DNA from 2 places in the Bacillus sp. AK128 genome. Region 2 is predicted to be linked to the other one. Evidence: a T-box and tRNA genes for the amino acid it is inferred to sense, from the RefSeq annotation. Region 2 holds a T-box; the other holds one or more tRNA genes.
The links. A T-box is a leader RNA that pairs with one kind of tRNA and senses whether it is charged. The one in region 2 lies ahead of proS (proline--tRNA ligase), so its partner is inferred to be a tRNA-Pro.

Region 1 (4,249 bases), 1.9 Mb from region 2:
TGTTTACTCCGCATCAGATATAGCCAGAGAAGAATTTCCTAACTTTCAAGTAGAGGAAAGAAGTGCTGTTTCAATAGCACGTCGACTTCAGGATCCTCTAGCAGAACTGGTTAAAATTGATCCTAAGTCTGTAGGGGTTGGACAGTATCAACATGATGTAGCACAAAAGAAACTAAGTGACTCCCTCTCCTTCGTGGTAGAGACAGCAGTAAACCAAGTTGGTGTTAATGTAAATACAGCCTCGTCCTCTTTGCTACAATATGTAGCGGGACTTAGTAAAACGGTAGCTAATAATATTGTCAAACAGAGAGAAGAAAATGGTAAGTTTACCGATCGAAAAGAGTTAAAAAAAATTCCGAGACTTGGTGCCAAGACATATGAACAGTGTATTGGGTTTTTAAGAATCCCAGAGGGAAATAATTTGCTCGACCGTACTCCTATTCATCCCGAGAATTATCAAGTGGTGAAGGACCTTCTTAAACAGCTTAATTCATCCATCTCAGATCTAGGATCAGATGATATGAAAATGAAGTTAGCGGAAATTGATGTTGTCTCTGTTTCTAAAGAACTAGGCATTGGAGAACTTACGCTTCGAGATATTTTAGATTCGTTAGCACGGCCGGAAAGAGACCCTCGTGATGAGCTACCGAAGCCTTTATTGAAAAAAGATATCTTGAAGCTAGAGGATCTTACAAAAGGATTAGAGCTTCAGGGAACTGTAAGAAATGTAGTGGATTTCGGTGCTTTTGTTGATATAGGTGTGAAACAGGATGGTTTGGTTCATATCTCTAAATTAAGTAAAGGATTCATAAAAAATCCTTTGGATGTTGTTTCAGTCGGAGATGTTGTAACCGTTTGGGTGGAGGATGTAGATTCCAAGAAAGGTCGAGTAGCGCTAACAATGCTTCCCCCAAAAGAACAGGAAAATTAATTTAGTTTTAAGTAGACATCTAATATGATTAACAAAGAAGCTAATCAGCAATTGTTGGTTAGCTTCTTCTCTATAGTATTTAAGTAAGGCTAATCTGTAAAATTCTTTTTTCTATAAAAGAACCAACACTGGTTTAATAGCTTAATTTGGTATCTGTTTTTTTCATAATAAGCTCGAGTCATTTGATTTTTTAACCAAATAGGCATTGTTCATACCTCCTTAGGCATTATAATGAAGGATGTATTACATAATTATGAAAAATGATGTGAATAGGTGCGTATATCAGGAGTGAATTATGTATGACAGATGATCAGCTGCAAATGTTAGTAGTAGAAATTTCCGATACTTATTTTAAAAGACCCTTTATTCACCGAGCGAGTTTTAATAAAAGGCTGAAAACAACGGGTGGACGCTATTTATTAGGTTCCCACGATATCGAAATTAACCCGAAGTATTTTGAAGAGTTGGGCATGGGTGAGCTTGTTGGAATTATCAAACATGAGCTTTGTCATTATCATCTTCATCTAATGGGAAAAGGATACAAGCATCGTGATGAAGATTTTAAAAAGCTACTAAAGCTAGTGGGGGCCCCTCGGTTTTGTTCTACCCTACAATCTACTCAACAAATTAGAAATGCTACATTTTTAGAATATGAGTGTTCAAAGTGTTCTCAATCATATAGAAGAAAACGAAGGGTGAATACGGAAAGGTATGTTTGTGGAAAATGTAGAGGTAAGCTCGTTCTTATTAATGGGAAATGAGTATTGACTGTCCAAATTAGTTGTGATAAATTATAGAAACGGTCGCTTGAGAAGAGGTAATTAAGTAAGAAAATTACCAAACTTAAACAAGTTGACATTAGTAAAAACCTGTTATATTATATACAAGTCGCTACTAAATAGCGAGATTGATAAAGATTAGTAATTAATGATGTATTACTAATTATAGTTGTTATTCCACCATAGCTCAGCGGTAGAGCATTCGGCTGTTAACCGAAGGGTCGTAGGTTCGAATCCTACTGGTGGAGCCAACGGGGAAGTACTCAAGTGGCTGAAGAGGCGCCCCTGCTAAGGGTGTAGGTCGTTAACGCGGCGCGAGGGTTCAAATCCCTCCTTCTCCGCCATACAATTTTAATAACGGCCCATTGGTCAAGCGGTTAAGACACCGCCCTTTCACGGCGGTAACACGGGTTCGAATCCCGTATGGGTCACTTTAATAATGGAGGGAGAAACAATTGTTTCTTTCTCCATTATTCCCTAAAAGACATTTTAAATATGGTCCCGTGGTGTAGCGGTTAACATGCCTGCCTGTCACGCAGGAGATCGCGGGTTCGATTCCCGTCGGGACCGCCATATAGTTATATCTATTTTCAAAAATGATAATTATTCACTTAAATTAAATATTGGGCTATAGCCAAGCGGTAAGGCAACGGACTTTGACTCCGTCATGCGTTGGTTCGAATCCAGCTAGCCCAGCCACGCGGATGTGGCGGAATTGGCAGACGCACCAGACTTAGGATCTGGCGCCGTAAGGCGTGGGGGTTCGACTCCCTTCATCCGCACCATTTTTCTTTGAGATTTAAACCTAAATTGCATATGCGGTCGTGGCGGAACGGCAGACGCGCTAGGTTGAGGGCCTAGTGGGGGTAACCCCGTGGAGGTTCAAGTCCTCTCGGCCGCACCAATCTTTGTATCTTGCAGAGATGAAACGAACGTGATAATTTAATATAACCTTCTTCAATAGAAGAGAGGCGCCCGTAGCTCAATTGGATAGAGCGTTTGACTACGGATCAAAAGGTTAGGGGTTCGACTCCTCTCGGGCGCGCCATAGACGGGAAGTGGCTCAGCTTGGTAGAGCACCTGGTTTGGGACCAGGGGGTCGCAGGTTCAAATCCTGTCTTCCCGACCATCTAATATAAGTATTGTGCGGGTGTAGTTTAATGGTAAAACCTCAGCCTTCCAAGCTGATGTCGTGAGTTCGATTCTCATCACCCGCTCCATTAAAACCAACTGGAAAAAATTATGCATTGAATAATATTAACTATTCATGGTATATTTAATTTCCGGTCATGAGACCAAGTTCTTTGAAAACTAAACAAAACGTCAAGCGTGTTGGTTTTATAACCAACGCAAAGTAATAAATTATTAAAATCTACTATTAGTTATTTTCGCTAACGTGAAGTAACTCAGTAGATTGCCGGTGTAATGAGCAATCAAACACTTTATTGGAGAGTTTGATCCTGGCTCAGGACGAACGCTGGCGGCGTGCCTAATACATGCAAGTCGAGCGAATCTCTTCGGAGATTAGCGGCGGACGGGTGAGTAACACGTGGGCAACCTGCCTGTAAGACTGGGATAACTTCGGGAAACCGGAGCTAATACCGGATAATTTCAGACACCTCCTGGTGACTGAATAAAAGATGGCTTCGGCTATCACTTACAGATGGGCCCGCGGCGCATTAGCTAGTTGGTGAGGTAACGGCTCACCAAGGCGACGATGCGTAGCCGACCTGAGAGGGTGATCGGCCACACTGGGACTGAGACACGGCCCAGACTCCTACGGGAGGCAGCAGTAGGGAATCTTCCGCAATGGACGAAAGTCTGACGGAGCAACGCCGCGTGAGCGATGAAGGCCTTCGGGTCGTAAAGCTCTGTTGTTAGGGAAGAACAAGTACCGTTCGAATAGGGCGGTACCTTGACGGTACCTAACCAGAAAGCCACGGCTAACTACGTGCCAGCAGCCGCGGTAATACGTAGGTGGCAAGCGTTGTCCGGAATTATTGGGCGTAAAGCGCGCGCAGGCGGTCCTTTAAGTCTGATGTGAAAGCCCACGGCTCAACCGTGGAGGGTCATTGGAAACTGGGGGACTTGAGTACAGAAGAGGAAAGTGGAATTCCACGTGTAGCGGTGAAATGCGTAGAGATGTGGAGGAACACCAGTGGCGAAGGCGACTTTCTGGTCTGTAACTGACGCTGAGGCGCGAAAGCGTGGGGAGCAAACAGGATTAGATACCCTGGTAGTCCACGCCGTAAACGATGAGTGCTAAGTGTTAGAGGGTTTCCGCCCTTTAGTGCTGAAGTTAACGCATTAAGCACTCCGCCTGGGGAGTACGGTCGCAAGACTGAAACTCAAAGGAATTGACGGGGGCCCGCACAAGCGGTGGAGCATGTGGTTTAATTCGAAGCAACGCGAAGAACCTTACCAGGTCTTGACATCCCTTTGACCTTCCTAGAGATAGGAATTTCCCTTCGGGGACAAAGGTGACAGGTGGTGCATGGTTGTCGTCAGCTCGTGTCGTGAGATGTTGGGTTAAGTCCCG
Region 2 (4,249 bases):
TATAGAGATGATAAAAAATCATCCATTACTACCAGAGTCGATAGAAGTTAATGGATATTTGATCAGTAAACAATCAAATGAGATTACAGTAGTTTAAGACTTAACAAAGCTATTAAAAATAACATTTTTATACGAAACACCCAATATAAAAAGCTATGATTTTTATTCATAGCTTTTTATTAATGGGAGAGTTACAGTAAAAGTTGTACCTCTTCCAACTTGACTATTCACTTTTATCGTACCTTTATGATTATTAATAATTTTATAGGAGACCATGAGTCCAAGGCCTGTTCCTTTTTCTTTTGTAGAATAAAAGGGTTCGCCTATTCTCGATAGTAACCTTTTGGGCATTCCTGGCCCCTCATCGATAATGTCTATTTTAATTTGATCTTGAATCTTTTCCAACTGAATATAGATCTTGCCTTTATCCATAGACTCAATAGCATTTTTAACTAAATTAATAAATACCTGTTTTATTTTAATTTCTTCCCCTTCAATACATAAATCTTCCTCTGAATTATTTATTACTATCATATCAATATGTTTGGATAAGGCATCTTGCTGTAACCAAGTCTGAACATTCTTTAAAATTTTATGTATATGGATAGGCTTACTGTTTTCTCGGTAAGGTTTTGACAACATTAAAAACTCACTAGATACTTGTTCAATTTTATCGATTTCATCTTCAACAATCTTAAAATAGGATTCTTTACTAGGATTATTCTTAATTAAATGGATAAAACCTTTAATCGACGTTAATGGATTCCTAACTTCATGAGCAATAGAAGTTGCTAACTCTCCTGCTATGTTAAGCTTTTCGCTACGAATTAATTGTTGTTCCTTTATTTTTTTCTCGGTAAAGTCTAATAAGGTGTGTAAAGTAGCTTCTCCCCCTAAATACCAGGTTGGAATTGACTTCATTTGCAGAGTGAGAGTGTCTCCGGTATTAGTTATAAGGTTAAATTCTCTTATATTTACCTCTGAATTTTCAGGTTCAATTCCAGTTAAAAAAGGAGAGAGTTGTTGTTCTAATAAGTCAAGATTATTCGAAAAGCGTAAAGAATGTTTTCCTTCTTCATTCATAAATACAATTCTTCCATTTTTGCTAATAATGACGCCGATAGGGATTTCACATAGTAGGCTTTTATAAAATTCTTCGTTTTGATTCAATCGTTCATTCTGAACACTGATTAATCGATGATCAACTATTCCCTCCATTAAAAATCGACTATTTTCTGATTTTCTTTCTAGGTGATTGGTTTGATAAAAAGGTGAATGTACAACCTCAAAATCTGTCATCATGTATGAATGAACCTTGAGCATTTCATTCTGAATGGTAGAAGGTACCGTTAAACCGTCATAAGCACAAATACAAAGGAGTTGATGATGATGAAGGAATATGTCAGACCTAGATTCATATTCTCTTAGGTGAGATAGGTTAGCATGTGAATCTGGAAAAACAACATGGCCCCATATCCTTACCTTTAACCCGTTGCTTAATAATGAGTTTAGATGTTGGTGTAGTCTATCTATCGTGTAATCTACATTAAAAGATTCGTCGGTTAAATAGAAACGGTTTGCCTCCATGAAAATGATGGAATTTAGATCAGCCTCAGAAAAATTCATCGTATACAATTTATGTTTTAACTGGTTAAATCTTTCAACTGTATCAATAAAAAGGACCGTCTCACATTTGGTGATTCCATCCACAACAAATTCAATAACATTTTCGATATATTGCTCCTGATCGGTATAGGTATATAAGATATGACCACCATGTTGGCAAATAGATGAACTATTTAATAAATTCCTTAAGTTATTAGGTTGTTCTATGGTTGCTTTTTGATAATTTCTCATATATACCCCCCGTTTGTTCCTTTAAATCTATATAACTTATCTAATTAGAAAATTCACTTAACAATATTTACCCTATTCAGGACTTAAGTAAACCTACCGTTCGACAAAAAAGATAAAAATTAATCAACTTATGTATAATAGAAATAAAATGGGGGAAGATAAAACTCCCTCGTAGAAACCATACATCTAGATAAAGCCTGATTTCACAATAGTGAAGTCAGGCTTTTGTATTTTTGTGATTAAGATCATTAATTGAGAAATATCAGTAAGTAAGGATTGTATTACATGTAACAAATTGATATATTGATTTATAAATAATAATCAATGAAGTGACTAAGTAAATAAGAATTGTGAAACAGAAAATATAGCCCTGGCTGAAAGCTATATCACCCCTTCTTGTTGAACCCTACCACAGAGATGTTAGCTCAAACTAACCGAGTCGTTTCGTTACAAACGTTTGAGGACTTAATATTTTTTATTAATGTCGAACTAAGGTGGTACCACGTCTATAAGCATAAAGACGTCCTTTTTATAGGACTCTTTATGCTTTTTTTATTTGGTGTGACTATTGTTGATTATTTGCAGCTTTCGTTACAAAGCTTATTTAAAAAAGCTATTTCATTCGCAGGAGGAAAAGATAATGTCTGAACAAATGAAGGATTTTTCAAAATGGTATATTAATACCATTCAAAAAGCTGATTTAATGGATTATACGCCAGTTCGAGGATGTATTGCCTTTAAACCAGATGGTTATGAATTATGGGAACATATTCAGAATGAAATGGATAAGCGGTTTAAAGAAACAGGCCACCGTAATGCCTATTTTCCGATGTTAATCCCAGAGTCCTTCTTCCAAAAGGAAAAGGATCATATTGAAGGTTTCTCTCCAGAACTTCCTTGGGTAACAGAAGCTGCCGGAGAAAAGTTAGAAGAACGTTTAGCATTGCGACCAACTTCAGAAACTATGATTGGTCATTTGTATTCAAACTGGATTAAAAGTTATCGAGATCTTCCAGTTCTAATTAATCAATGGGCAAATGTATTTCGTTGGGAGAAGAAAACTCTACCATTTATCCGTACTTCTGAATTCTTATGGCAAGAGGGTCACACCGCTCATGTCGATGAAGAAGACGCACGTAAAGAAACGATGCAAATGTTAAATATTTATAAAGAAGTAGTGGAAGGATTACTGGCGATTCCCGTTTATGATGGGCAAAAGACACCATCAGAACGCTTTGCTGGGGCAATTGATACTTACTCCATTGAAGCCATGATGAAAGATGGTAAAGCGGTTCAAGCGGGGACCTCTCATTATTTGGGGACAAAATTTGCAGAAGCATTCGAGATAAAATATTTAAATAAAGAAAATAAACATGAATATGTCCATACAACCTCATGGGGTACCTCGACACGTTTAATTGGTTCGGTGATTATGGTTCATGGTGATGAACAAGGTCTTGTCTTACCACCAAAAATTGCGCCGACTCAGGTTGTGTTAATCCCAGTGGGGCCATGGAAAAAGAACCCTGTTATTATCGAAAAATTAGATGAAATCTTTACAGCTTTAAAAGATAGAGGAATTCGAGTTCGACTTGATGATTCTGATCAGTCTCCAGGCTTTAAATTTAATGAGTGGGAGTTGAAAGGTGTACCTGTTCGTATTGAACTTGGCCCACGTGATTTAGAAAATAACCAAGGTCTAATGAAAGCCCGTGATGAAGAGGAGAAAATAGCCGTGCCTTTAGAATCATTGGTTGAGAGTGTTCTAAAAGAACTTGACACCATGCAATCACGTTTATTCGAAAAGGCTAAAGCATTCCGAACCAATCATTCACACACGCATATCGATACAATCAAGCAATTAGAGCAACATCTAACAGAATCTGAACAAAATGAAACCATTCCTGGTTGGATTTTAGCAGGTTGGTGTGGAGATGATGCTTGTGAAGAAAGTGTAAAAGAAAACACTAAATTTACAACACGTAACATTCCATTTAACCCACCGACCACAAAGGAAACTTGCATTAACTGTGGGAAAGAATCAAAACACACAGTTTGGTTTGCTCGTGCTTATTAATTAAGCTGTGTTAAAGTACAGTGTTGATTTTTAGCAGAGTTGATTGAAGTGGAAGGACGCGAGACTCCTGCGGGGGAAGCGTGGTGAAGGAGACCCCGCAGGCGGTAACGCCGAGGAGGCTCCCGAACCCGCCCGCGGAAAGCGAGTGTCCTGGAACGGAAATCAACAACAAACATTAACAGAGCCATTAATTAAGATAGTGTATTTAGTATCCAAAATAATTTAGGCTTAGAGGAAATTTCCCTCTAAGCCTAGTTTTGTAATAATGTTTGGTAAAAAAACTACTCCATATCTTTTATAGATTTCCTTGCATGT

Region 1: it encodes a tRNA-Pro, which carries the amino acid that the T-box ahead of proS (proline--tRNA ligase) is inferred to sense. The anticodon was not compared.

The regions. Positions count from the first base shown of each region.
Region 1 is NZ_CP096379.1:4,453,525-4,457,773, reverse strand. Features, by position in the region: gene M1D60_RS22265 (Tex family protein) at 1-931, shown strand, start outside; gene cmpA (cortex morphogenetic protein CmpA) at 1,021-1,137, opposite strand; gene M1D60_RS22255 (SprT family protein) at 1,231-1,692, shown strand; tRNA gene M1D60_RS22250 (tRNA-Asn) at 1,887-1,961, shown strand; tRNA gene M1D60_RS22245 (tRNA-Ser) at 1,964-2,054, shown strand; tRNA gene M1D60_RS22240 (tRNA-Glu) at 2,070-2,141, shown strand; tRNA gene M1D60_RS22235 (tRNA-Asp) at 2,208-2,283, shown strand; tRNA gene M1D60_RS22230 (tRNA-Gln) at 2,335-2,409, shown strand; tRNA gene M1D60_RS22225 (tRNA-Leu) at 2,411-2,495, shown strand; tRNA gene M1D60_RS22220 (tRNA-Leu) at 2,529-2,614, shown strand; tRNA gene M1D60_RS22215 (tRNA-Arg) at 2,682-2,758, shown strand; tRNA gene M1D60_RS22210 (tRNA-Pro) at 2,763-2,839, shown strand; tRNA gene M1D60_RS22205 (tRNA-Gly) at 2,857-2,930, shown strand; rRNA gene M1D60_RS22200 (16S ribosomal RNA) at 3,153-4,249, shown strand, end outside.
Region 2 is NZ_CP096379.1:1,606,846-1,611,094, forward strand. Features, by position in the region: gene M1D60_RS07875 (hypothetical protein) at 1-97, shown strand, start outside; gene M1D60_RS07880 (ATP-binding protein) at 163-1,857, opposite strand; T-box leader at 2,173-2,388, shown strand; gene proS (proline--tRNA ligase) at 2,498-3,934, shown strand; gene M1D60_RS07890 (LysR family transcriptional regulator) at 4,216-4,249, opposite strand, start outside.